Regions from separate parts of the Pradoshia sp. D12 genome, predicted to be linked through region 2. Evidence: riboswitches for the same ligand, from Rfam matches in the RefSeq annotation. Region 2 holds a riboswitch; each other region holds the start of a gene.
The links. A riboswitch is a leader RNA that binds a small molecule or an ion and turns the genes downstream of it on or off. The one in region 2 is predicted to bind S-adenosylmethionine.
Positions count from the first base shown of each region.

Region 1: it holds a riboswitch for S-adenosylmethionine, as region 2 does, so the genes downstream of both, F7984_RS16515 (methionine ABC transporter ATP-binding protein) here and F7984_RS03875 (methionine ABC transporter ATP-binding protein) in region 2, are expected to answer to the same signal.
Region 3: it holds a riboswitch for S-adenosylmethionine, as region 2 does, so the genes downstream of both, F7984_RS12990 (methionine biosynthesis PLP-dependent protein) here and F7984_RS03875 (methionine ABC transporter ATP-binding protein) in region 2, are expected to answer to the same signal.

Region 1 covers NZ_CP044545.1:3,405,841-3,414,066, forward strand. Annotated here, with positions in the region: gene sufU (Fe-S cluster assembly sulfur transfer protein SufU) at 1-237, opposite strand, end outside; gene F7984_RS16490 (cysteine desulfurase) at 227-1,456, opposite strand; gene sufD (Fe-S cluster assembly protein SufD) at 1,456-2,760, opposite strand; gene sufC (Fe-S cluster assembly ATPase SufC) at 2,778-3,563, opposite strand; gene F7984_RS19205 (YuzK family famiily protein) at 3,923-4,075, opposite strand; gene F7984_RS16505 (MetQ/NlpA family ABC transporter substrate-binding protein) at 4,358-5,191, opposite strand; gene F7984_RS16510 (methionine ABC transporter permease) at 5,205-5,873, opposite strand; gene F7984_RS16515 (methionine ABC transporter ATP-binding protein) at 5,870-6,901, opposite strand; SAM riboswitch class I at 7,015-7,126, opposite strand; gene F7984_RS16520 (O-acetylhomoserine aminocarboxypropyltransferase/cysteine synthase family protein) at 7,221-8,226, opposite strand, start outside.
Region 2 covers NZ_CP044545.1:789,403-797,628, reverse strand. Annotated here, with positions in the region: gene glpX (class II fructose-bisphosphatase) at 1-710, opposite strand, end outside; gene F7984_RS03890 (iron-containing alcohol dehydrogenase family protein) at 1,006-2,109, opposite strand; gene F7984_RS03885 (MetQ/NlpA family ABC transporter substrate-binding protein) at 2,314-3,138, opposite strand; gene F7984_RS03880 (methionine ABC transporter permease) at 3,159-3,830, opposite strand; gene F7984_RS03875 (methionine ABC transporter ATP-binding protein) at 3,820-4,833, opposite strand; SAM riboswitch class I at 4,915-5,021, opposite strand; gene F7984_RS03870 (pyridoxal phosphate-dependent aminotransferase) at 5,517-6,683, shown strand; gene F7984_RS03865 (WapI family immunity protein) at 7,030-7,443, opposite strand.
Region 3 covers NZ_CP044545.1:2,712,146-2,720,371, forward strand. Annotated here, with positions in the region: gene F7984_RS12990 (methionine biosynthesis PLP-dependent protein) at 1-962, opposite strand, end outside; SAM riboswitch class I at 1,146-1,250, opposite strand; gene F7984_RS12995 (M42 family metallopeptidase) at 1,384-2,427, shown strand; gene F7984_RS13000 (patatin-like phospholipase family protein) at 2,475-3,317, opposite strand; gene F7984_RS13005 (GntR family transcriptional regulator) at 3,523-3,894, shown strand; gene F7984_RS13010 (ABC transporter ATP-binding protein) at 3,907-4,596, shown strand; gene F7984_RS13015 (hypothetical protein) at 4,593-5,426, shown strand; gene F7984_RS13020 (hypothetical protein) at 5,440-6,663, shown strand; gene F7984_RS13025 (hypothetical protein) at 6,733-6,936, shown strand; gene lepB (signal peptidase I) at 7,002-7,550, opposite strand; gene F7984_RS13035 (glycosyl hydrolase family 28-related protein) at 7,737-8,226, shown strand, end outside.

The sequences.
Region 1 (8,226 bases), 1.3 Mb from region 2:
GATTTGAGTCATCATGGAAGCTGATGACATAGAGATGGAACAACCTTCTCCATCAAACTTTGCATCTTGCACAATACCATCCTCTACTTTAAGTGTAAGATGAATACGATCTCCACAAGTAGGGTTATTCATATCTATCACAAGACTGCCGTCTTCTAGGCTTCCTTTATTCCGTGGATTTTTATAGTGATCCATGATCACTTGCCTGTAAAGGGTATCTAAATTATTAGAAGCCATTACTGAAATACTCCTTTGTTTTAACGAGTCCTTCGACTAAACGGTCGATATCTTGTTCTGTATTATATACATAAAAACTTGCTCTCGCCGTAGACGAAGCTTTTAACCATTTCATAAGCGGTTGTGCACAGTGATGCCCGGCACGAATAGCTATTCCATCTGCATCCAGAACGGTAGCGACATCATGCGGATGAACATCCTCAAGGTTAAAAGTTACTACACCAGCTCTTGATTCCGGATTTTTAGGTCCATAGATTTGGAGCCCCTCTATACTTGATAATTTATCAAGTGCATAAGCAGCAAGCTTATGCTCATGCGCCTCTACATTATCAAGACCAATCTCATTCAAGAAATCAATTGCAGCTCCAAGTCCAATGGCACCTGCAATGATTGGAGTACCGCCTTCAAATTTCCAAGGCAGCTCTTTCCATGTAGAATCCTGCAATCCTACAAAATCAATCATCTCTCCGCCAAATTCGATTGGTTCCATATTCTCGAGGTATTCCTTTTTCCCGTACATGACACCAATGCCAGTTGGTCCACACATTTTATGTGCAGAAAAGGCAAAGAAATCACAGTCAAGATCCTGAACATCCACTTTCAAATGCGGAGTGCTTTGCGCACCATCTACAACCATTACTGCTCCATTTTCATGGGCAATTTTCGCAATTTCTTTAACCGGATTGATGACACCAAGCACATTCGATACATGCATAACTGAAACGATTTTCGTGTTTGAAGTAATCACTTCTTTGACTGTTTCAAGTGAAATAGTACCGTCTTCTTCAAGCGGGATATATTTCAATGTCGCACCGGTTGCTTTAGCTACTTGCTGCCATGGAATGATATTACTATGATGTTCCATCATACTGATAACAATTTCATCACCAGCTTTTAGGTTAGCTTTCCCGTAGCTGGCAGCAATTGTATTAATCGAAGTCGTTGTCCCTCTTGTAAAGACAACTTCTTCGATGGATTTCGCATTAATGAACTTTCTTACCTTTTCACGTGCTCCCTCATAAGCATCCGTGGCCATCGTTCCAAGTGTGTGAACACCACGGTGTACATTAGAGTTATACCGCTTGTAATACTCATCAATAGTCTGAATAACGGATGCTGGCTTCTGCGAAGTTGCGGCACTGTCCAGATATACTAATGAATGACCATTGACTTTCTCATTTAAAATTGGGAAAAGTTCTTTAATATTCGTTGGAATCATTATTTAACTTTCCTTTCAATTACCTCAGTCAACTGCTTTTTAACAGCTTCAACAGGTAATTGATTTACTACTGGGGCAAGGAACCCATGGATAATTAAACGTTCTGCTTCTGTTTTACTGATCCCTCTGCTCATTAAATAATAAAGCTGAATTGGATCCACACGGCCTACAGAAGCTGCGTGTCCAGCTGTTACATCATCTTCATCAATTAACAGAATAGGGTTTGCATCCCCACGTGCTTTCGGACTAAGCATTAATACTCTGGATTCCTGTACAGCATCAGCTTTAGTGGCACCATGTTCAATCTTACCGATACCATTAAAAATGGAGGATGCTTCATCCTTCATAACACCGTGCTTCAGGATATATCCATTTGAGTTTTTACCAAAATGAACAACTTTAGTTGTAAAGTTTTGAGTTTGTTTACCAGTACCAACCACTACTGTTTTAGTATCACCATATGAACCATTACCATGTAGGTTTGTAATATTCTCTGAAATAGTATTACCATCGTTCATTAAGCCCAATGCCCATTCCACTCGTCCATCATTTCCTACATATGCATTACGGTTTACATAGGTTTTCATATCTTTAGATAATGTATCAACTGCACCATATTTAACGACCGCATTGTTGCCGACGATAACCTCAGAAATGATATTTCCAATAGTCTCTTTGCCGTCAACCAATGAAATATAGTTTTCAACGTACGTTACGGAGCTGCTCTCTTCAGCAACAACAAGTACGTGATTATATAATTCAGTCTCAGCATTATCAATCATGAAGATAGCCTGGATGGGTTCTTCAATAACCACGTTGCGTGGGATATAAAGAAAAGCTCCACCATTAAAGAGTGCTGCATGTAAAGCTGTAAGCTTATTCGTTTTTACAGGAACACTTGTAGTCATGAAGTATTTTTGCAAAAGTTCAGGATGTTCTTTAGCAGCAGTCCTGATATCTGTAAAAATAACACCTTTATCTTTAAGTTCCTGAGATACTGTCAAATAAGCAGCTGTATTGTTTCGTTGTACATACAAACTTCTGTTCTCATCAGGATTGATCAGCTTTTTCACGTCTTCAGCAAGTTCATCAATAGATGTAAATGTCTCGCTTGTAACGGAGTTCACTTTCATATCCTCTAATTGCCATTTATCAATCTTCGTTTTATCAGGTCTCGGCATAGGTAGCTCAGCTGAGGCAGAAAGGGCGTCTAAACGGAAGCTTTCAAGCCAGGCAGGCTCACTATGTGCTTTTGAAAAAGATGATACAACATCTTTTTCGAGTAATGTAGTTTCGATTGTCATAACGATCCTCCTATTGCTTATGCTTCAATTCCTACTGTTTCGTCTTCAATACCTAATTCTTTTTTAATCCAGTCATATCCTTCTGCTTCTAAGCGTTGCGCTAGTTCTGCTCCACCGGATTTCACGATTTTACCTTGCATCATTACGTGAACATAATCTGGAGTAATGTAGTTCAATAAGCGTTGATAGTGAGTAATCATTAGGCAGCCAAAATCTTCGTTTCTCATTTGGTTGATTCCTTTGGAAACAACTTTCAGCGCATCAATATCTAAACCGGAGTCGATTTCATCAAGAATCGCAATGGCTGGTTGCAGCATTAATAATTGAAGAATTTCATTACGTTTCTTTTCACCGCCGGAAAAGCCTTCATTTAAATAACGTTGAGCCATATCTTGATCCATTTCTAATAGATCCATTTTTTTATCCATTTCTTTAATGAATTTCATTAAGGAAATTTCGTCTCCTTCTTCACGTTTACTGTTAATAGCAGAACGCATGAAGTCGGCATTAGTAACCCCAGTAATTTCACTTGGGTATTGCATTGCTAAAAATAGACCGGCACGAGCACGTTCGTCAACTTCCATTTCAAGAACATCTTCACCGTCCATTGTGATGGAACCACTTGTTACTTCATATTTTGGGTGACCCATGATAGCAGATGACAATGTAGATTTTCCTGTACCATTTGGCCCCATAATTGCATGGATTTCTCCACCTTTAACTTCAAGGTTTACCCCTTTAAGAATCTCTTTACCTTCTATTGAAACATGTAAATCTTTAATTGTAAGAACTGAACCAGCCATTCTTATACCTCCAATATATAGTCATCTAAAGTTTTAGATTATTTCTATTCTCAATTTATTCTCATTACAATCTTATAACAAATCAAATCTAGATTCAACTTTTTGAAACGAGAAAATTACATAAAATGGACATAATATTTTAACATAATACTTAGCTTTACTGACATTATAATGTTAATTTTCACGAAAGAAAAGAACCAGCATGATCTTTACCAACCACCCTGATTTTAAAGACGGCAGTAACATTTTTGCACTAATTGAAAACATAAAAACAGGTAGAAGGAGAAATTGATTTTTCTTCCGCTACCTGTTTTTATGATTATCACTTTTAGAATTATTCACTTTATCACTTGATTCATTTACCCATGTACTCTTCTATTCACATCATTTAAGATTTGATTACTCTTCATATAACTACGTTCACGCTTCTCTTCTACTTTCATACGCACTTCAAGATTCTGACTGTAAACTTCATAGCCAACTCCATGTGCCTGCCTCATCGCTTTTTCCATTTCATCTGTTACTCTAAGCTGTAACTGATTGTCAAAGATAATGAATCATTCCTTTCCATTTATTATAATAAGGGTATCACTTTGCAGAAGAACCCTCAAAGTCTATATACCACACTGAGCACATCTTAAAAGTGATATTGCGTATTTCTTCTAGGAAATCCTTGATTATCCTGAAAAATAATACCAGAGAAGAAAATAATTCATTGGAAAAGCATCTTATAATACACCTATTATATGATAAAAAAGGTGCAGCTAAATGAATAGCTGCACCTTTTTTGTCTATTATTTATTTGATGGGATAACGGACCCTTTGTAGTTTTCATTAATGAAATCCTGGATATCTTTAGAATGAAGAACTTCAACCAATGTTTTAATTTCTTCCTTATTCTTATCCTCAGATCTAACAGCAATAATGTTTACGTATGGATTATTATCAGCACTTTCCAATGCAATCGCATCCTCAGCTGGTACAAGATCCGCTTCAATGGCATAGTTGGAATTAATCAGTACTGCATCGCCTTCATCATTATTGTAAACCTGCGTAAGCATAGGTGCTTCAATATCCGTTTTAAACTTTAAATTCTTCGGATTTTCCGCAATATCATCCACAGTTGCTTTAGTTTTATCAATGCCTTCTTTTAGCTTTATTAAGCCTTCTGTTTCCAGCATAGATAACATACGTCCATGATCAGCTACTGAGCTGCTCATAATGATGCTTGCGCCTTTTGGTAGGTCATCCAGGCTGTCGTATTTTTTAGAATAAACACCAATCGGTTCAATATGGATTCCGCCTGCATTGGCGAAATCATACCCATTATCCTTCACTTGACTCTCAAAATAAGGGATGTGTTGGAAATAGTTAGCGTCAATTGAGCCATCTTCCAATGCTTTATTCGGCATTACATAGTCTGTAAATACTTCAACTTCAAGTTTAATACCTTTTTCTTCAAGAAGAGTTGCTGCTTCTTCCAATATTTCTGCATGTGGAACATTTGATGCGCCAATTTTAATCGTTTTTAGTTCTTTGTCCCCGGAATTGGATTCATCTCCTGATCCACCGCAGGCTGCCAATAATAGGGTTAATCCTAAAACAAGTATGAACGATAACTTTTTCACTTTGGTTTCCTCCCTAGCGCTTATCTAATTTTCTTGTTATAAAATCTCCAATAAATTGGAGAATAAACACAATAATCAATACTAAAATAGTAGCAACAATCGTGACATCTGTCTGTCCGCGGCTAAACCCTTCCAAATAGGCAAGGTTTCCAAGTCCGCCCGCACCAATCATACCTGCCATCGCTGTATAACCTACAAGCGCAATTGCCGTAACTGTGATACCAGAAACAAGTGCAGGCAGAGATTCAGGAATTAGCACCTTCCATATGATTGTAAAGGAAGTGGCCCCCATCGATCTTGCTGCTTCGATTACACCTTTATCAATTTCACGCAATCCAATCTCAACCATTCGCGCATAGAATGGAGCAGCACCTATAATTAAAGCTGGCAAAGCCGCATTGACACCGATAATACTTCCTACTAATGCCTTTGTGAAAGGAATTAACAACACGATTAGAATAATGAATGGAATGGAACGGAATATGTTAACGAAAGCACCTACAATTCCGTAAATCACTTTGTTTTCCCACATATTCCCCTTTGAGGTCAAGAATAATAGCAGACCCAATATAATTCCAAGGAAAAAAGTTGCGATTAATGAGACACCTGTCATATACAAGGTTTCCCATGTCTTTTCATAAATTCGTTCCCAAACTACATTTGGTAATAATGTTTCCATCATTCTGAAATCACCTCCACACCAATTTCCTGATTGTGGAGATAGTCAATCGCTTTCGCCACTTCAGCAGCATCACCGTCTACATGAATAAATAACGTTCCATAGGACCCGTGCTGAGTCTGCGAAATTTTACCCTGTAATATGTTTACATTGATTTTGTAAGAGCGGATAACCTCTGATAAAACAGGGGTTTCAGCTGATTCGCCAATAAAGGATAATTGTACAACTTTCCCCGTCGGATATTCAGCAAGCAAATGCTCAATCGTCTCTTTCGTTTCTTCTGGCTCAGTCACTTGCTGTACAAATCGTTTAGTAATCGGAGCATTTGGTTTTTTAAATACATCAAGTACTTTTCCGCTCTCGACCACTTTCCCCATCTCCATCACAGCAACGCGATGACAGATTTTACGAATAACATGCATTTCATGTGTAATTAATACGATTGTCAAGCCAAGTCTTTTATTTATATCAACGAGCAAATCCAAAATATCGTCTGTAGTCTGAGGATCAAGTGCTGATGTCGCCTCGTCACAAAGAAGAACCTGTGGATTGTTCGCTAATGCGCGCGCTATACCGACCCGCTGCTTCTGACCGCCGCTCAACTGAGATGGATAAGCATTTTCACGGCCATCTAATCCTACCAGACTTACAAGTTCCTTCACTCTTTCTTTACGTACCTTGCTTGGTACGCCCGCAATTTCTAAAGGAAACTCTATATTTTCGCTGACTGTCCTTGACCAGAGGAGATTAAAGTGTTGAAAAATCATACTTATTTCCATTCTGGCTTTTCTTAATTCAGCGCCTTTTATAGCAGCCATATCTTTGCCTGCCACCAAGACACTGCCTTCTGTTGGCTTCTCTAAACCGTTCAGCATTCTAATGAGGGTACTTTTTCCCGCACCGCTGTACCCAATAATTCCAAAGATCTCGCCTTTTTCAATAGATAATGAGACTTGATCCACTGCTTTGACAGCTGATGAACGTTTAAATGTTCCTGAGAAGGTCTTCGATACATCACGTAATGTAATCATGAAAAGTTCACCTGCTCTTTCTATCAACCTATAATTAAAGAATAACTTCAGTTAAACAAAAATGCCTTTCTGCGGAGGCAGAAAGGCATGATTTATTTATAACATGTTCCTTTCTCTCATCTCCCAGGATTTATTATCCTGTGTGAATTGGCACCTTTTCAATCATAAATGATTGCCGGTTGCCGGGCGTCAAAGGGCACTTCCCTCGGCCTCTCTTGATAAGAGTACTTAAACTATTCAATTAAATCTAACTGTCTGCTATCCTATCATGTTGAAGAAAGAACTGTCAACACCAAAGTCTGCATAGCATGTTCAATATTTATTTCACAACCACCTCAGTGGAAGCTATACCTGTTGCTTTTTCAATCGCAAGCTCCAATTCTTCAATTAGATCTTCTGCATGTTCAATTCCAACAGACAGTCTGATTAAATCCTCCTGTACACCTGATGCTTTTAATCCCTCTTCACTTAGTTGCTGATGAGTCGTGCTTGCCGGATGGATAATTAGGCTCTTTGCATCTCCCACATTGGCCACATGGGACCACAGTTCAACGGAATCAATCAGTTTTTTACCTGCCTCACGTCCACCCTTTATTCCAAAAACAACGACTGCTCCAGCACCTTTGGGTAAATATTTCTTCGTTTTTTCGTAATCAGGGTGATCTGAATCTCCTGGATACAAGACCCACGATACAGCCGGATGCTGTTTTAAATAGTCAACTATTAATCTCGTATTGGCTACATGCTCCTTCATCCTCACATGCAGAGTTTCCAATCCGAGAATAAATTGAAAGGCATTGTACGGGCTTAAGGAAGGACCTAAATCTCTCAACAGCTGAACTCTGGCCTTCACAATAAATGCTGCTGCACCAATTGCTTCACTGTAAATCAGATCATGATAGCTTGGATCGGGTTCAGTAAAGCCCGGAAATTTAGATGAATTCCAGTCAAACTTCCCTCCATCGACTATGACCCCGCCTAATGTGGTTCCATTTCCAAGCAGCCATTTCGTAGCTGAGTGTACGACGATATCCGCTCCAAACTCAATCGGACGGGATAAATAAGGAGTTGCAAATGTATTATCAATGATTAACGGAATTCCAGCTTCATGAGCAATTTCCGCCACCCGTTCAATATCAAGAACCTGCAGGCTTGGATTTCCAATCGTTTCTCCAAAAATAGCTTTGGTCTTTGATGTAATCGCTTCTCTAAAATTTTCAGTGTCACTTGGATCCACGAACCTTACGTTAATACCATACTTAGGGAGAGTATTGGCAAATAAATTGTAGGTTCCGCCGTATAGAGTGGACGCAGAGATAATTTCA
Region 2 (8,226 bases):
CCTCCCAGACATTTTAGTGCAGTTGCAGTGATGACACCCTCTGGAGCTCCGCCTGTACCGACAAGCATATCAATATCCATTCCATCGATTCCAGTTGCTATAGCGCCCGTTATATCAACATCAGAGAATAACTTCAACTTCGCTCCCAGTTCGAGAACCTGTGCCATTAAAGTACTATGCCTGTCGCGGTCCTGAATCATAATGGTCAATTCTCTTACATCTTTTCCAAGGGCCTTCGCAACTGATTGCATATTCTCTTTTAAGGAGGCATTTATATTAATACATCCTTTTGCATTTGGCCCAACTGCGATCTTTTTCATATACATATCAGGAGCATGAAGCATGCTTCCACTTTTCGCAGCAGCCAACACAGCCATTGAATGATTTTTCCCTTTAGACATTAACGTAGTACCTTCCACCGGATCAACAGCTATATCAATTGCCGGACCGTTCCCATTTCCCAGCATTTCATTGATATAAAGCATTGGCGCTTCATCCATTTCTCCTTCACCAATTACGACTCTTCCACACATATCGATTGTATTTAAATGATGCCTCATAGCCCTTGTCCCTGCACCATCTGCTTCAATCTTATTTCCCTTTCCTATCCAGGGATATGAAGCAATAGCTGCCTGTTGAGTAACATGTAGCAGATCTTCTGCAATTTGCTGTACGGTGTGTTTCTTACTCGCATACTTGGTGAATTCCATAATCAACTTCCTTCGTTTAATAGTAAATTTCCCTATCCATTTTAGGGTTCATTTATACAAATAAACAAGTTTATAATTTTGGTAATAAACTATGCAGCCAGATAAGCATTTTAATTAGGAAAAAACAACTTTATTTACATGTAAAGATAAGGCTGTTTTCATAAACATTATTGCTAACGACTAATAAAAAAAGTAGACAGCTTTTTAACTGTCTACTAAGAAACCTGCACAATCAACTAATCCTAAAACACCTTCTAATTCCTAGAGTGGATGATGACCGTTTATGTAAACAACTTTAGCAAGATTTCTCACTCTCACAAACAAATTGCTCCAACTTCTGAATTGCTTCCACTACCCTCTCAGCTGTAACCAATCCAATTGACATTACATGAATCGACTCACCCGTAACTGTTGCTTTTTCAGCAACCTCAGCAATCAGCGCTTCCGTTATATCTTCCACACCTAAATCTGTTAAGGATAATGGAAGGCCCAACTCCTCATAAAACAGTCGAAGCTCTTCAATTTCTGTCCATTTGTCTTCCAGCACTAGCTGAACTAAAATGCCATATGCCACCTTATCACCATGCAAGGCGTGATGAGTTTCTTCAAGTACCGTTAAACCATTGTGAATCGAATGAGCGCCAGCAATTCGACCGTAATAATCACCATAGCCCCCAACCATGCCACCAAACATAATAATTGTTTCCACTACTTTGACGAAATCATCATTTACTTCCCCAGCCTTTGCAGCTTCAACAGCTCCACGGGCGAATTTTAGCAATAAATCCTTACATTCTCTTGCAGCAAAATGAGCAATTTGCAGTGGAACAGTCTTATTATCAATTACAGCCATCTGTACATCCGCTTCGTACCATTTCGCAAGAGTATCTCCAATACCGGCAATTAACATTTCTATTGGAGCATCAACTAAAATTTGCGGCTCCACTAGCACCAGACTGGTACAAACCGGATATATATCATAACGAATGAAAGCTCCGGAATCATCATATATAACGCTTAAAGGCGTCCATGGCGAACAATTAGATGCCAATGTCGGAATGAGAATGGACTGCCTTTCAGTCGCATCGCAAACCGCCTTAACAAGATCGAGTATCTTTCCGCCTCCGACACCTATTACCGCATCCAATGAATGATGCTTGACCAGCTTAGTAACCGCCTCGATTTCGGCAAATGAGCACTCGCCTCCGTACGTATATTCTTCCAATTCTACCTCTGCCATTTGCGGCCAATACGGCTTTACTGCCTCCCAGGACTTTTTGCCACGAACCACAAGAACTCTGCGGAGATTACGTTCCAGCAGCTTAGCTTCCAATAAATCTAAAGCGTTATCTTTCAAAATATATTCACTTGGAGCACCATGAACTGAAAAAACAGTCATTTTCATCACTCATTTCTATTTGCTGTTAAAAACATTAATAAAGTGGGAAGTGTTATCTTTATATATTCTGTATGTCTAACCTTACACCCGCCATGCTCCTTCTATGGTTTTGTATTGTTTACGAATTAGTTGTTTAATCTAAGGGATATACAGCCTTAGTATTTATACATAAAACAAAGAGAGAACTGAGGACATTTTTTCTTATTATTTCATCCATTCAGGCTTGCCGAAGCCGACAAATTCTTCATCGATTATTTTTTCGAATTCATCAGATTCTACCACTGATAAAATATCCTTAGCTAGCTGTGAATCATCATTATTAGCCTTTACAGCCACTACATTTCGATACGGATCAAGCATATTCTCAAGCGCTAATGCACTTAATAAGTCCATATCTGCAGCTAATGCGAAGTTTCCTGGTACTGCTGATAAATCTGCACTGTCAATAGATCGAGGTAGCTGTCCTGACTCTAGCGGCTGGAATTTTAAGTTTTTCTTGTTTTCGATTATGTCCTTTTCAGAAACTTTAAGGGGTTCTGCATTTTCATCTACTACAATTAATCCTTCATCTTGAAGTGTATTGAATGCGCGAGCTGCATTTACCGGATCATTCGGAATTGTAATCGTCGCTCCGTCCTTCACTTCATCCAAAGATTTATACGTGTTTGAATAAATACCCATCGGCGCAGTCGGTACTTTAATTAACCCTGTCAAATCCATGCTGTTCTCTTTTTCAAAGTTTTCCAAGTAAATAGTATGCTGAAAAAGGTTCGCATCAATATCTCCACCATCTAACGCTTTATTCGGTTGAATATAATCACTGAACTCCACCACTTCTACTTTGTATCCCAATTCTTCCAAGCCTGGCTTGATTGCTTTCGTTGCCATATCACTATAAGGACCAGAAGTAGCTCCAATTTTAATATCCTTTGACTCTGAGCTTGCATCCTCAATGCTTTCATTGCCGCTGCAAGCTGCCAATGTACCTACCACTAAGAATAAAATAAATGCTGTTAACCCCTTTTTCATGAAATAATTCCCCTTTTCTATTATCTTTTATCTATAACTTTTGCGATGAAATCACCGGCAAGTTGGATAACCTGAACCAATACGATTAAAATAATAACAGTTGCAATCATAATGGTATTATCATAGCGATAATACCCATATCGAATCGCTAAATCACCAATACCGCCACCACCGACCGTTCCTGCCATAGCAGAAAACCCAATCAAGCTAATTAATGTAAGTGTAATACCCGAAATGATACCTGATCTCGCTTCGAGCAATAGTACTTCCTTAATAATCATCCACGGTGTCGCACCAGCTGCTATCGCGGCTTCAATAACACCTTTATCAATTTCTCGTAAAGACGTTTCAACGATTCTCGCAAAAAACGGAATAGCTGCGACTGACAGCGATACGCTAGCAGCTGTTGGTCCAATCGTTGTCTTTACAACAAATTCGGTCAATGGCATAAGAGCAACCAATAAAATAATAAATGGTATTGATCGGACCAAATTGACGACAAATCCTAATATCCTCTGAACCGTTTTGTTTTCCCAAAATAAACCCTTTTCTGTCACATATAATAGAATTCCAACTGGTAAACCAATCACGATTGCGACAGCTAAAGAAATGGAAATCATGTAAATCGTCTGCAAAAATGCTGTGTTAATTTCAGGAATAAGCTCTATAAAGTGGTTGAAATCAAAGCCCATGTTGGAACACCTCCACTTCTGCCTCTCGACTTTCTATATAAGATATCGCTTTATTAATCTCTTCCTTCTGTCCGCGAAGCTCCATGATAAAAATACCTAAAGGCAATTCCTGAATATATTCAATTGAGCCATGAAGAAAATTGCCTTTTACATTAAATTGCTGAAGCGTATCCGATATGACTCCCTCACCGGCAACCGTTCCCCTAAACGTCACCTTGACAATCGGACCCTTGCAACTTTGGTAAATAGCGTCAGGTATATCGAACGAAACAACACTGTTAATGAATTCCTTCGTAAGATCGGCATGGGGTTTAGCAAAAATATCATACACCGAGCCTTCCTCAATGACCTTTCCATCCTGCATAATCGCCATTCGATTACAAATTTCCTTTACTACATTCATCTCATGTGTAATCAACACAATCGTAATATTGAGCTCCTTATTGATTTTTTTCAACAAATTCAATATTGATTTCGTTGTCGTCGGATCTAGTGCTGAGGTCGCCTCATCACAAAGGAGTACTGTCGGGTTATTCGCCAACGCCCTTGCAATCGCTACACGCTGCTTCTGTCCCCCACTTAGCTGCGAAGGATACACTTCACGCTTTTCAGCTAATCCGACCATTTTCAACAGTTCTTCTACTCGGTCTTGTATTTGAGTCTGCGGCACTTTTGCTGCCTTTAAAGAAAAAGCTATATTTTCAAAAACTGTTTTCTGGCTAATAAGATAAAAGTGCTGAAAAATCATCCCGATTTTTAAGCGTGCATGACGCAATTGCTTGCTTCTCAACTTAGCCAGATCAATTCCATCAACTGTGATATTTCCCGATGTTGGACGCTCCAACAAATTAATACAGCGTAGCAGCGAGCTTTTACCTGCTCCTGAGTACCCGACAATCCCGAATATCTCGCCTTTTTTAATTGTTAAGGAAACGTTGTCAACTCCATTTACTATACCGCTTTTAGTTTTGTAAATCTTATTAACATTCTGAATTTTTATCATATGCCAACCTCTATCTCTTCACATTTTTTGAAACAAAAATGCCCCTCTCATCTGAAAGGGGCATCGAAATACATCTATCTCGACTTATCTTTCAGAATGTAATACATTCTGCAGGAATTGGCACCTTCCCTATTAAGGGGGTTGCCGGACGTCATAGGGCCTAGTCCCTCGGTCGCTCTCGATAAGCTATAGCTTTATTTGATTTGTTTATGATATTACAGACTTCAGAATAGTCTGTCAACAAAAACCTTTTTGACGTAAACTGTTGAACCGCTTTCATCATTGCAATTTCAATAAAATATTCCAATCCACATACATCGGATTAAAAAACTCCCCATTCTTCTTCGTAGGGCTGAACTGACGATAATGTAAAACTCTACATTTTCGCAAGCCGACTGAATAACACTTTCATCGTTCACTATTTTCATCTGCCAAACAAGCTCATTTAATGTATAGTCTCCACATTTCATATTTTCCGAAAAACAATCATTTCTGAAAAAGCTACCACACCCACTTCATCAAACGTTCCCCTATAATCTATGACTCAGCAAATCTAATAACCATTTACTACCGCTATATTCAAATTCTTTCAGCTCACTATAGACATTTCTAAATAAAGGTTATAGAATTTTATCTATTATTTAAATATTCAAAACTATATTCTCTTCGTAAAGGTGAATTATATGACATATTCAGAACGCTTAAAAAAACTGCCAGTCCAATTTTTTGCAACACTTGTCCTAAAAGTTAACAGCGCTATAGCTGAAGGCAGAGACATTATTAATCTCGGACAAGGAAATCCTGATCAACCTACTCCTGCGCATATCGTCAAAGCCCTGCAAGTGGCGGCTGAAGATGCACAAACTCATAAATATTCTCCATTTCGGGGTTTGGAAGAGTTGAAAGAAGCGGCAGCACAATTTTATCACAAGCAATATGGCGTCGAGGTTGACCCTAAAACTGAAGTTGCCATCCTTTTTGGAACGAAGGCCGGACTAGTTGAGCTACCAATGTGCTTGCTCAACGATGGAGAGCTAATGCTCTTGCCAGACCCAGGCTATCCCGACTATTTATCTGGAGCTGTATTAGCAAACGTAAACTATGAAACTTTTCCACTAACAAAAGATAATCAATTTTTGCCGGATTATGAAAGCATCCCTTTAGAACAAAGGACCCATGCAAAGCTAATGTATTTAAACTACCCAAATAATCCTACCGGAGCTACCGCAGATCATGCTTTTTTTGAAAAAACAGTATCATTTGCAAAAGAAAATAACATTACCGTACTTCATGATTTTGCCTATGGAGCTATTGGCTTTGATGGACAAAAACCTATCAGTTTTCTTGAAACGGAGGGTGCAAAAGAAGTCGGCATTGAAATGTACACACTCTCGAAAACTTACAATATGGCAGGCTGGCGTGTTGGCTTTGCTATCGGAAACCCAGCTATCATCGAAGCACTCAATCTCATTCAAGATCATCTTTACGTCAGCCTCTTCCCTGCTGTACAAAAAGCGGCAATCGCAGCCTTGACAGGGGAGCAATCCTGCGTAGAAGAGCTTATCGAACGCTATGAACGACGACGAAATTCCCTCATTGGCGCTTGCAATAAAATCGGCTGGAAAGTCGAAGCCCCAACTGGTTCATTCTTTGCTTGGCTTCCTGTCCCTGCCGGTTTCAAGAGCGAGAGCTTTGCTGATTATTTGCTTGAAAAAGCAGATGTAGCCGTTGCAGCAGGAAAAGGCTTTGGTGAATACGGAGAAGGCTACATTCGTGTCGGCTTATTAGTAGACGAAGACCGGCTAATAGAAGCTATTGAACGTATTGGAAAGCTAGGAATATTCACTTAAACAACTGCGGTATTGAACTGCTCCCTGTCTAGTAAACAATGAATATAATAAAAGCAGAACCCTGAATTCTAAGGGGTTCTGCCGCTCAATCTCTATTGATAACGTTGTTACAGATGCTATTAACGCCTCTTTTAAAATTCGTTTTTTTAATAATACTATTCTATTTTACTGTGCCCCAAAATGAATCGCCCCATGTGATCAATACAGCGTTCTTTTTTTTGAGCACAGAAAAACTCCCCATTAGGTAAGCCAGATTTTTCAAACTGTCTTACCTAATGGGGAGCATAAAAAAAGACCGTCAACATGACAGCCTTGATTTTCTGCTATTGACCTGTTAATACAATAGCTACGGTTTACTTATAACTGGATATAGAGAGATTATATTCTCTAATTCTTTAATCAAATCATCTAAATATGATTGATTTGATACAAATTCAAAGGATAATACAGCACCACTTCCTGTCGGATAACAAGTCTCTCCAGACCATTCTATATGCCCCAACTTATCCATTTCACATTCAAAATAAATAAAGCTATCTAAATTTTTCAATATAACTTTACCCGATAAATCCTTATTCATTAACTTCAAATCATTTAAAAAATCCCTAATGTCATCAGTTCTTAAACTAGCAATAAAATCAACATAATATCCAGGGATTTCAACTTTGTTTCCATCCCAATAATCAAAGCTATTCGGATATTCACGAGCTATGATATCTATTTCTACTTTAGCTTTTTCTCCCAATAGATGGAATTTCATTTTACCACCTCATATTTTATAACTTATTAGCTTTGGTCATCTTGTACTAATCTGTTCCTTTAACCGAATAGCAAAAAAGAGCTGATCAACCAGCCCTTGATATGAAAGTAATACCCTCGTTAGGGAATAAGACTATTTTTCTATAATTATATAATCTTTCGTTTTAGAATATGGAATACCATGTTTGTTAGCAAAATCAACTAATTCTTTGAAAACGTCGTTGGGATTCAAATTTACAATTCGGATGGTAAGTCCTTTTTTAACTTGCATAAAAGCACCTTTGGTATACCAATTGACTCGTTTAAATTTAATCTGTTTTATTTGATGGGGAAATATACTTGTTTTATATAAAGGCCATTTAAAAAACAATATTTGATACGTCAAATAGTCATTATTTATCACAAATTTATATCTGATACATAATAAAACAAGAATAACTAAAGAAAATATCATTTGGAAGTATAATAACCAATCGAAAAAGTCATTTATTGAAATTGTCAATATCATTAATAGCATTATATACCATAATGCTACTCTTTGAGTCTTTGCGAAATAAACCAACTATCTCTCCTCCCTACATGTTCACTTTAACATAAATATCCATACTCCATTGAAATATACTGCCCCTAGCTGCATAGCAAAAAAAGAGCTGATCAGTATTACACCCCAAAAGTCAGATTTCTAACTTATTGGGGTCACTACATCACAGCTCTGATATTGGAGCGGGTACTCCCGATAGTTTCAGTTTAATCTTTCACAAAGAGAGTTAGCATTAGCTAAGTG
Region 3 (8,226 bases), 1.9 Mb from region 2:
TGTGTAGCAGGGTACGTCATTAAACTTTCTACTCCACCCAGACTTTCAGCAAAAGATATGATGCGAAGGCTTTTTAAAAATGGATTGATCCATTCCTCTGATTTCAGCCGGAACGATATCATCCCCCCTTTACCAGGATAAAGGACATCTGTCACTTCTTCTCTTTCTCTTAAAAATCGGCTGATTATCTTAGCATTTTCCTCATGCTGCCTCATCCTTAGGCTCAATGTTTTCATTCCCCTCATCACAAGCCAGGAGTCAAATGGCGGCAGTACAGCGCCTGTTGCATTTTGATATTCTTCTAGGCGCGCACCAACCTCTTTACTCTTTGAGACAATTAATCCAGCCAATACATCATTATGTCCTGCTAAATATTTGGTGGCACTGTGGACAACAATATCTGCTCCCTGCTCAATCGGTCTTTGCAAAATGGGTGTATAAAACGTATTATCTACAAGGAGCAGTAGATTGTTAGATTGGGTCAGTTGAGCAATTTCTTTAATATCCATTTCCTGCATAAGCGGATTTGTCGGTGTTTCTATAAAGAAGGCCTTCGTATTTTCCGTAATGGATTCAGCGAAATCTTCATATGTATGGCAATAGTTAAATTTGATGCCATACGTCTTCCATATTTGCTCAAATAACCGATATGTCCCTCCATACAGATCGGCAGAGACGGCTATTTCATCACCTGGAGAAAATAAACATAGCAATGAGTGAATGGCAGCCATACCTGAACTAAAGGCAAATCCCTGTTTACCACCCTCTAGCTCGGCAATTGCTTCCTCTAATAATTTTCTGGTTGGGTTTCCTGTTCTTATGTAATCAAACCCTGTTGATTCCCCTATTCCGTTATGGCGATAGGCTGTGGAAAAATAAACTGGCGGATTAACAGTACCTGTTTGTGTTTCACTTCGATTGCCTATTTGAGCTAAGAGTGTTTCGATTTTAACTGTTGTCATATGTATGACCCCTCTCTCTTTATTAATCCCCGAAATACAGTTACTCTGATTTACCTTCATCCGGCTCTAATTTGCCATCAAAGTTACGAATTACTTACATCCACTCATTTTCCCAGTGAATAAAAATATGCTTAAAAACGAAAAAAGTCTTCAAGAAGAAGACTTTTCATTAGAGTGAGTCCCTTCTTATCGGCCAGGAATGATTGTTCCTGCAGGAATTAGCACCTTTCCATATTGGCGGTTGCTGAGACTTCACAGGGCCTGTCCCTCCATCTCTCTTGATAAGATTTTTCAGAATATTTATTTAACTATAAATTTACAGTCCTACTGCTAAAAAAGCAAGTTATTTCTGCCTTTATTGTCCAACTTTTTAACAAAGGTATATAATAAATCTATACATAAAAAGGAGTGATTCGGAACCATGAAAGCCAATGGCCAGGAAATTTTCCAGTACATAAAAGACCTTGTATCCATTCCAAGTCCGAGCGGCTATACAACGGAAGTAATTGATCATGTAGCACAGTTTTTACAATCTCAAGGAATACCTGCAGTAAAAACAAATAAAGGTGCCCTATTGGCAACAATCAAGGGACAGGATGATTCAAAGCACCGTTTTCTAACAGCCCATGTAGATACATTAGGTGCTATGGTGAAAGAAATCAAACCAAGCGGGCGTTTAAAATTATCGATGATCGGCGGATTTCGTTGGAATTCTGTTGAAGGCGAATATTGTAAAATCCATACAGCTGAAGGTAAAACGTTTACAGGGACGATTCTTTTAAATCAAACTTCTGTCCATGTTTATCAGAAAATGGGAGATATTAAACGCGAGGATGCAACGATTGAAGTTCGAATTGATGCTGTGACAAAAAGCAAGACGGATACAGAAGGTCTAGGTATTTCTGTAGGTGATTTTGTTTCCTTCGAGCCCCGTGTTGAACTGACAGACAATGGATTTATTAAATCCCGTCATTTAGATGATAAAGCGAGTGTCGGCATACTGATGTATATCATTAAACAGTTAAAAGAAGAAGGCATCACTCTCCCCTATACGACCCACTTCTTAATTTCAAATAATGAAGAAATAGGCTATGGCGGAAACTCCAACATTCCTGCTGAAACTGTTGAATACCTGGCTGTAGATATGGGAGCAATTGGAGAAGGACAATCTACGGATGAATACAGTGTTTCCATTTGTGCAAAAGATTCTAGCGGACCCTATCATTATGGCCTGCGTCAGCATTTAGTCGAATTGGCAAAGCAACACAAGATTGATTACCGTGTAGATATATATCCTTTTTACGGATCTGATGCTTCTGCTGCCATCCGTGCCGGCTATGATATCATACACGGATTAATTGGACCCGGCATTGATGCTTCACATGCTTTTGAAAGAACCCATATCAGCTCTATTGAACATACTGCCCAGTTAATCTGGAATTACTTACAATCAGAATTAGCCTAATTTCATACTAAACGTTAACCCATCACCATTTAAGTGATGGGTTTTTATTATAATAACCGTTTGATTTTTCCATAAGCAGCCTTGGCTTCAGCATATCCTTGATTGTACAGCTTTTTCAGCTTTTTAGGGTTACGCTCAACACGGCTGACATCTGATTTCACTAATGGACGAATAATGACGACAAGTCCCTTTTCTTCTTGTTCCTCCAAATAGCGGATCGTGTCATTGTAAACGATATGCCGTTTGCGAAGAGCCTTTAGCAGCCCTTGATAGTTCTTATATTTTCTTTTTCCAAGCCAATCAAGCGACGATGCTTTCATATAGCCTTTATTCCCAGTAAGCACAACGATATTTTTCGTATTCCCGTCTGCTTGAGATTTTTGTATCGGTATTGGATCGGCAACACCGCCATCCAGCAGCATTCTTCCATCATAAGAGATTTCCGGAGCAAAAAAAGGAATCGAACTGGATGCGCGCAGAATCGTTGTAATATCTTTTATTAGGTGCTCTTTTCTATAGTATACAGGTTCGCCTGTTACGCAATCTGTAACACCCACGACAAACTGTTCCTTTGCTTCACAAAAAGCCTTTATATCAAATGGGACCAGTTCATTTGGAATTTTATCAAAAATAAAGTCCATTCCAAATAATTCACGTTTCTTCAGAAAACGTTTATAGGATAGGTATTCCGGGTGTGAGACATAATCGATATTCGCCGCATAATTACGGTCTATTTGCCGTGCAATATAAGAAGAGCCATTACATGCACCAGCTGAAACACCAATTGTATATGGCACATATATATCCTGTTCCATCAAATACCTCAGAACTCCAGCTGTATATAGCCCTCTCATTCCGCCACCCTCTAGAACCAGGCCTGTATTATGCATAACAAGTAAACTCCTTCCCCAGAGAATCCTTATTATTTTGCCATGACCCTTCTTAAATAATTACACGTTTTAAAACTATTTCAGGGAATTTTTTACTATCCTATTGACAGTTTTAGTGTATTAACTGTATAGTACACATATCAAGTGTATGAACTACATAGTACACACACTAATAATTGGTTAAAAAGCCATAGGAGATGAATTAATGAACATCATCTTTAATAACCGGGATCCTGTATATTTACAAGTTGTCCGTTACTTCAAAGAACAAATAGCGACCGGTCGGCTTGCAAGCGGAGAGGAGATTCCTTCTCGACGTGAGCTTGCCAATCTTCTAAAAATAAACCCCAATACTGCTCAAAAAGCGTATAAGGAAATGGAGGAACAGGGATTGATTCACACAGAAAGAAATTTCCCAAGCCGGGTCACAACCGACAAGGTCATATTGTCAAGCGTTCGTCAGGAACTCATTGTTGAAGCCGTTGATACCTTTGTTCAGGCAATTAAACCGATTCAATTACCAGTAGATGAACTGTTGAGTATTGTCAAAGAAAAATATAATGCGGAACAAGAGTAAGGAGGGGATTTCATGTTAGAAGTAAAAAATGTAACGAAAAAATTTGGAAGAAAAAACGTATTGGATGATGTATCATTCACAGCCAACAAAGGGGAAATCACGTGTTTAATCGGTATAAACGGTGTAGGTAAAACAACGATTATGAAATCCATCATGGGCCTTACTCCTATTGATGGTGGAGAAATTCTTATAAACGGAACTAAAAGAACGAAGGATACGTATGAGAAAATCACATTTATTCCAGATACGTTCACGATGCTTTCGAACTTCACCATTATGCAGGCAATGGATTTTATGAATGATTTTTATGAGAGTTGGAACCAAGATCGCGCCGATGAATTATTGAGCTTTTTCAAATTGGATGAAAACATACGGATTTCAACATTATCTAAAGGAAATACCGCGAAAGTGAATTTGTTATTGGGATTGGCTCTGGATGTTGATTATGTTCTTATGGATGAACCATTCTCCGGTATCGATATTTTCAGCCGTGAACAAATAGCAGATGTCTTTACAAGCCACCTGATTGAAGACCGCGGTGTTATCATCACAACCCATGAAATCAACGATATTGAGCACCTCATTGATAAAGTTGTTTTGTTAAATGACGGAGTCGTTTATAAAGAATTTAATGCAGAAGAAGTTCGAAATAACGAAGGTAAGTCTGTCGTAGATGTAATGAGAGAGGTGTATAGAGGATGAATCGCTTTTTTAAGCTTGTGAATATGGAGTTAAATCGATTTACAAAAATTTTATTTGGATTGATTATTACTGTTTTTATTATACAAGTTGCCGGGTTAATCATTGAAGCTAACATCTACATGAGTGACGCTAATAAATCATTAACGAATGGTGTCCCTATAGAAGTCTTTATTGAAGAATTTGGTTATTATGGCATGGACAATTATGTGAATTCTATTTGGTTTAATGGTCCGATTGCCTTATGTGCAGGTGCCATCTTCTTATATATCTTTCTAATTTGGTACCGTGACTGGTCAGGTAAAGGATCCTTTATCTATCGTTTATTAATGATTCCTACATCAAGAATGAATATTTATTTTTCGAAATTAACAGCTATAATGCTACTTGTACTCTCACTAGTATCTATCCAATTGATACTCCTTCTAATTGAATCAAAAATTTTGAAATGGTTTATATCAGCGGATTATTTACATGAGGTATCGATTGGCAGCTTAATCAAGGGATCTCAATTTATTACGGTTATTCTCCCATCTACCTTCACAGAATTCGTTTTATATTATGGTGCAGGATTTATTGCTTTGAGCATCCTATTCACGGCCATATTGCTTGAGCGCAGCTTTAAATGGAAAGGAATCATTCTTGCCATCCTATACTGTGTAGGTGTTATAGCTGTATTATCAGCACCTATTATATTAATCGAATTATTAGAAATAGGTAATTACATTTATACATCTGAGCAAATCATCATTGTAAGCGTTACAGCCAGTATTTTAGGCATTATCTCCATTTTATTAAGCCGCTATTTATTAAATAAGAAAATAACTGTGTAAGGAGAGGAAACATATGAAAAAATATCGAAATTCTATTCTGATCCTGCTTGTTGCTGTGCTATCCATATCAGTATTTTATATAAATCAGGCCTTTTCTTCCTCCACCCTCCCTGATTTTTACGTCAAACAAATAAATGGAGATGCTAAAATCTTAGACACCTTATCATTGGAAGCAGATTATCAAGTAGGTGGATTCACAGAAACGTTTAATGTAACGAAAGAGGGGGCCACTTATCGATCTGAATTACCTTTTTTTGAGCAGGTGGACTACGGGGAAAAATATTTAGAAACAGCGGAATTGAAAGATTTAGCAAATCAGTATTCTTCCTTTATGAGAGGAAAAATTTATAGTAACCAGTTGTACAATGACACAAATCAAGTCATTTTTGTCGACTCCAAGTATGATTTTTCTACCAGACATGGAATGCATAATTTCAGTTTAAAAATTGATCAGCTCAATAAGAAAACAGAGGATACAACCTCTTTTGAAGTAAACCTGCCCAATCAGGAATATTCATCTTTTATTGAAATCCTTGATGTCCAAATCTCCACGAATGAATTATTTGTCATGACACGCAGTAATTCGAAAGATGGGACAGAAATACTTCAGGAATATACGATTAACCTTAAAAAGGAAAAACTAATTGACGATAATTCGATTTTGACAACTGAACAATCAACGGATCAGCAAGATATTTATATAACCAGTTTAACAGATACTAACCCGACGCAAGCTCGTACTCATTTTACATTTCAGATAGATAAGACTATCCATACAGATGAAAACAGTCAAACTGTTAGCCGTGACTTATATGTGTACAACTATAAAACAAAGAAATTAGATAGGTTGACCCTTCCGAGTGATTTAACGAAACAGCTATTACAAGAAGATGGTTCTAGTTTTAATATAGCTTATGATCAAACTTCATTATATGTTTCCGCTATTAAAGATGAGAACGGAAAGAAAATAGTCGCTATGGTTACGTATGATTTTGAGAAACAAAAAATCACAAAGGATCATAAAATCCAAGTGAACTCAGAAATGTTTGATCACAATATAAATGTATATCACAACAAAATGATTCTCACTTATAGAGGAGAAAAAAACAAACCTTATATAAGCATCTTTAATTTCGAAGACGGAAAATCCATTTTCGAAGGAACGATTGAGACAAAAAGCAACGATCAAAAGATAGACTATATGGATCTATATTTATATCAGATTATTGGTCTATAATGTAAAAATTGTTTTGTTAACTTCAAAAAGGGAATACAATAACCAAATGATGATTTGGAGGAATTTCCCATGTACTATGTTTATTTTGAAACGGAGCCAAGGCTTTTGCATGAAGGTACTAAATACAACGTGGAGGTTCCGACCAGAGAGTTGCAGGATCAAATAGCCAATGAACTTGAGAAATATGGAGAGGTTTTCAATGTACAAAAACTCGATGCTCCTGTGGATCAATTCCCGGTGCTGACAAAAGAAACCTATAAACGCAATATTTAAAAACGGAAAGGTGAATGGCTCAAGAGCCATTCACCTTTTCCACACCATGTGGAGATGCAATTTTATCAATCTGTTTTACGTGCGTATTCAAATGGGAGAATGACATATTCACATGTACCGACTATATCATCTTCATCTATGTAGCCCAATCCATTACGGCTATCCCTGCTGTTCAACCGATTATCTCCCATCACAAAATAATGATCATTAGGAACTTTCAATGGATCAAAGTCACCTGTTTTATTCATTTTCAGTAAATCAACTTCTCCTTGTTCATCAGGCAGATATGGCTCATCTTTTTGCTTGCCGTTTATATAAAGCGAGTCATTCTTATATTCAACCTTTTCTCCAGGTAACCCTATAATCCGCTTTATATAGTATTTATCTTTTCCATCATCTCGAATGACTACTATATCCTGACGATCAACTGAACCGCTATACGCCGCTAACTTATTGACCAAGACTTTTTCATTATTATAAAGTGTTGGTTCCATTGAGGCTCCTTCAACTATAAAAAAGGAAATGATAAATGTTTTTACAAGATAAGCTAAGACGATTGCAAATGCGATAGAGATAATCCAACTTCCTACTTCAGTTTTAAATAACTTCCTCAATCGCAGTCTCCTTCTTTCAAGCATGATTCCTCTAGTTGTTTCTACATATGATTCTTATATTTTATACCCATATAATATGCTAAGATACCTACAAACGATATTACATTTTCATTACGATTAATTTACATCTAGTAAGGGAATACAATAACATCCATTTATCATTCACGTGAGGAGTGAAACTCCAGTATGTTGTACTTATCGAAAAATCATGATCCAAATAAAAATGAAATTCTCTTATCTAGATGGCTTCCCTCAAACCAAACTCCAGCAAGTCTGGTAAAAGAGACGTTTTCATTGCTTAATGAAAAATTAAATAAGTTTTCCCCTCTTTCCATGCCTAATCGGAAGCCACTAAGGGATTTAAAATATGCATTTCCCCGTCTCTTATTGACAACAAGCAGACAGCCTGAGCTAAAAAATCCAGCTGATTTCACAATCTTGAACGGTCACCCTTTTCCAGCATGGAAAAAGAAATTAGATGAAGAGTATCAGCATTTAAATCAAAAGATCCAGGAACAGATCAATGTAACCGACTATGGTGCTGTTGGTGATGGGATAACAGACAATACTAAAGCGTTTGAGGCTGCTCTTGGTAAAGGTAAGCGAATGGTTTATATTCCGGAAGGTGTTTTTATTGTTAAGGGACTAAAGCTCCCCTCCTACACATGTCTGATAG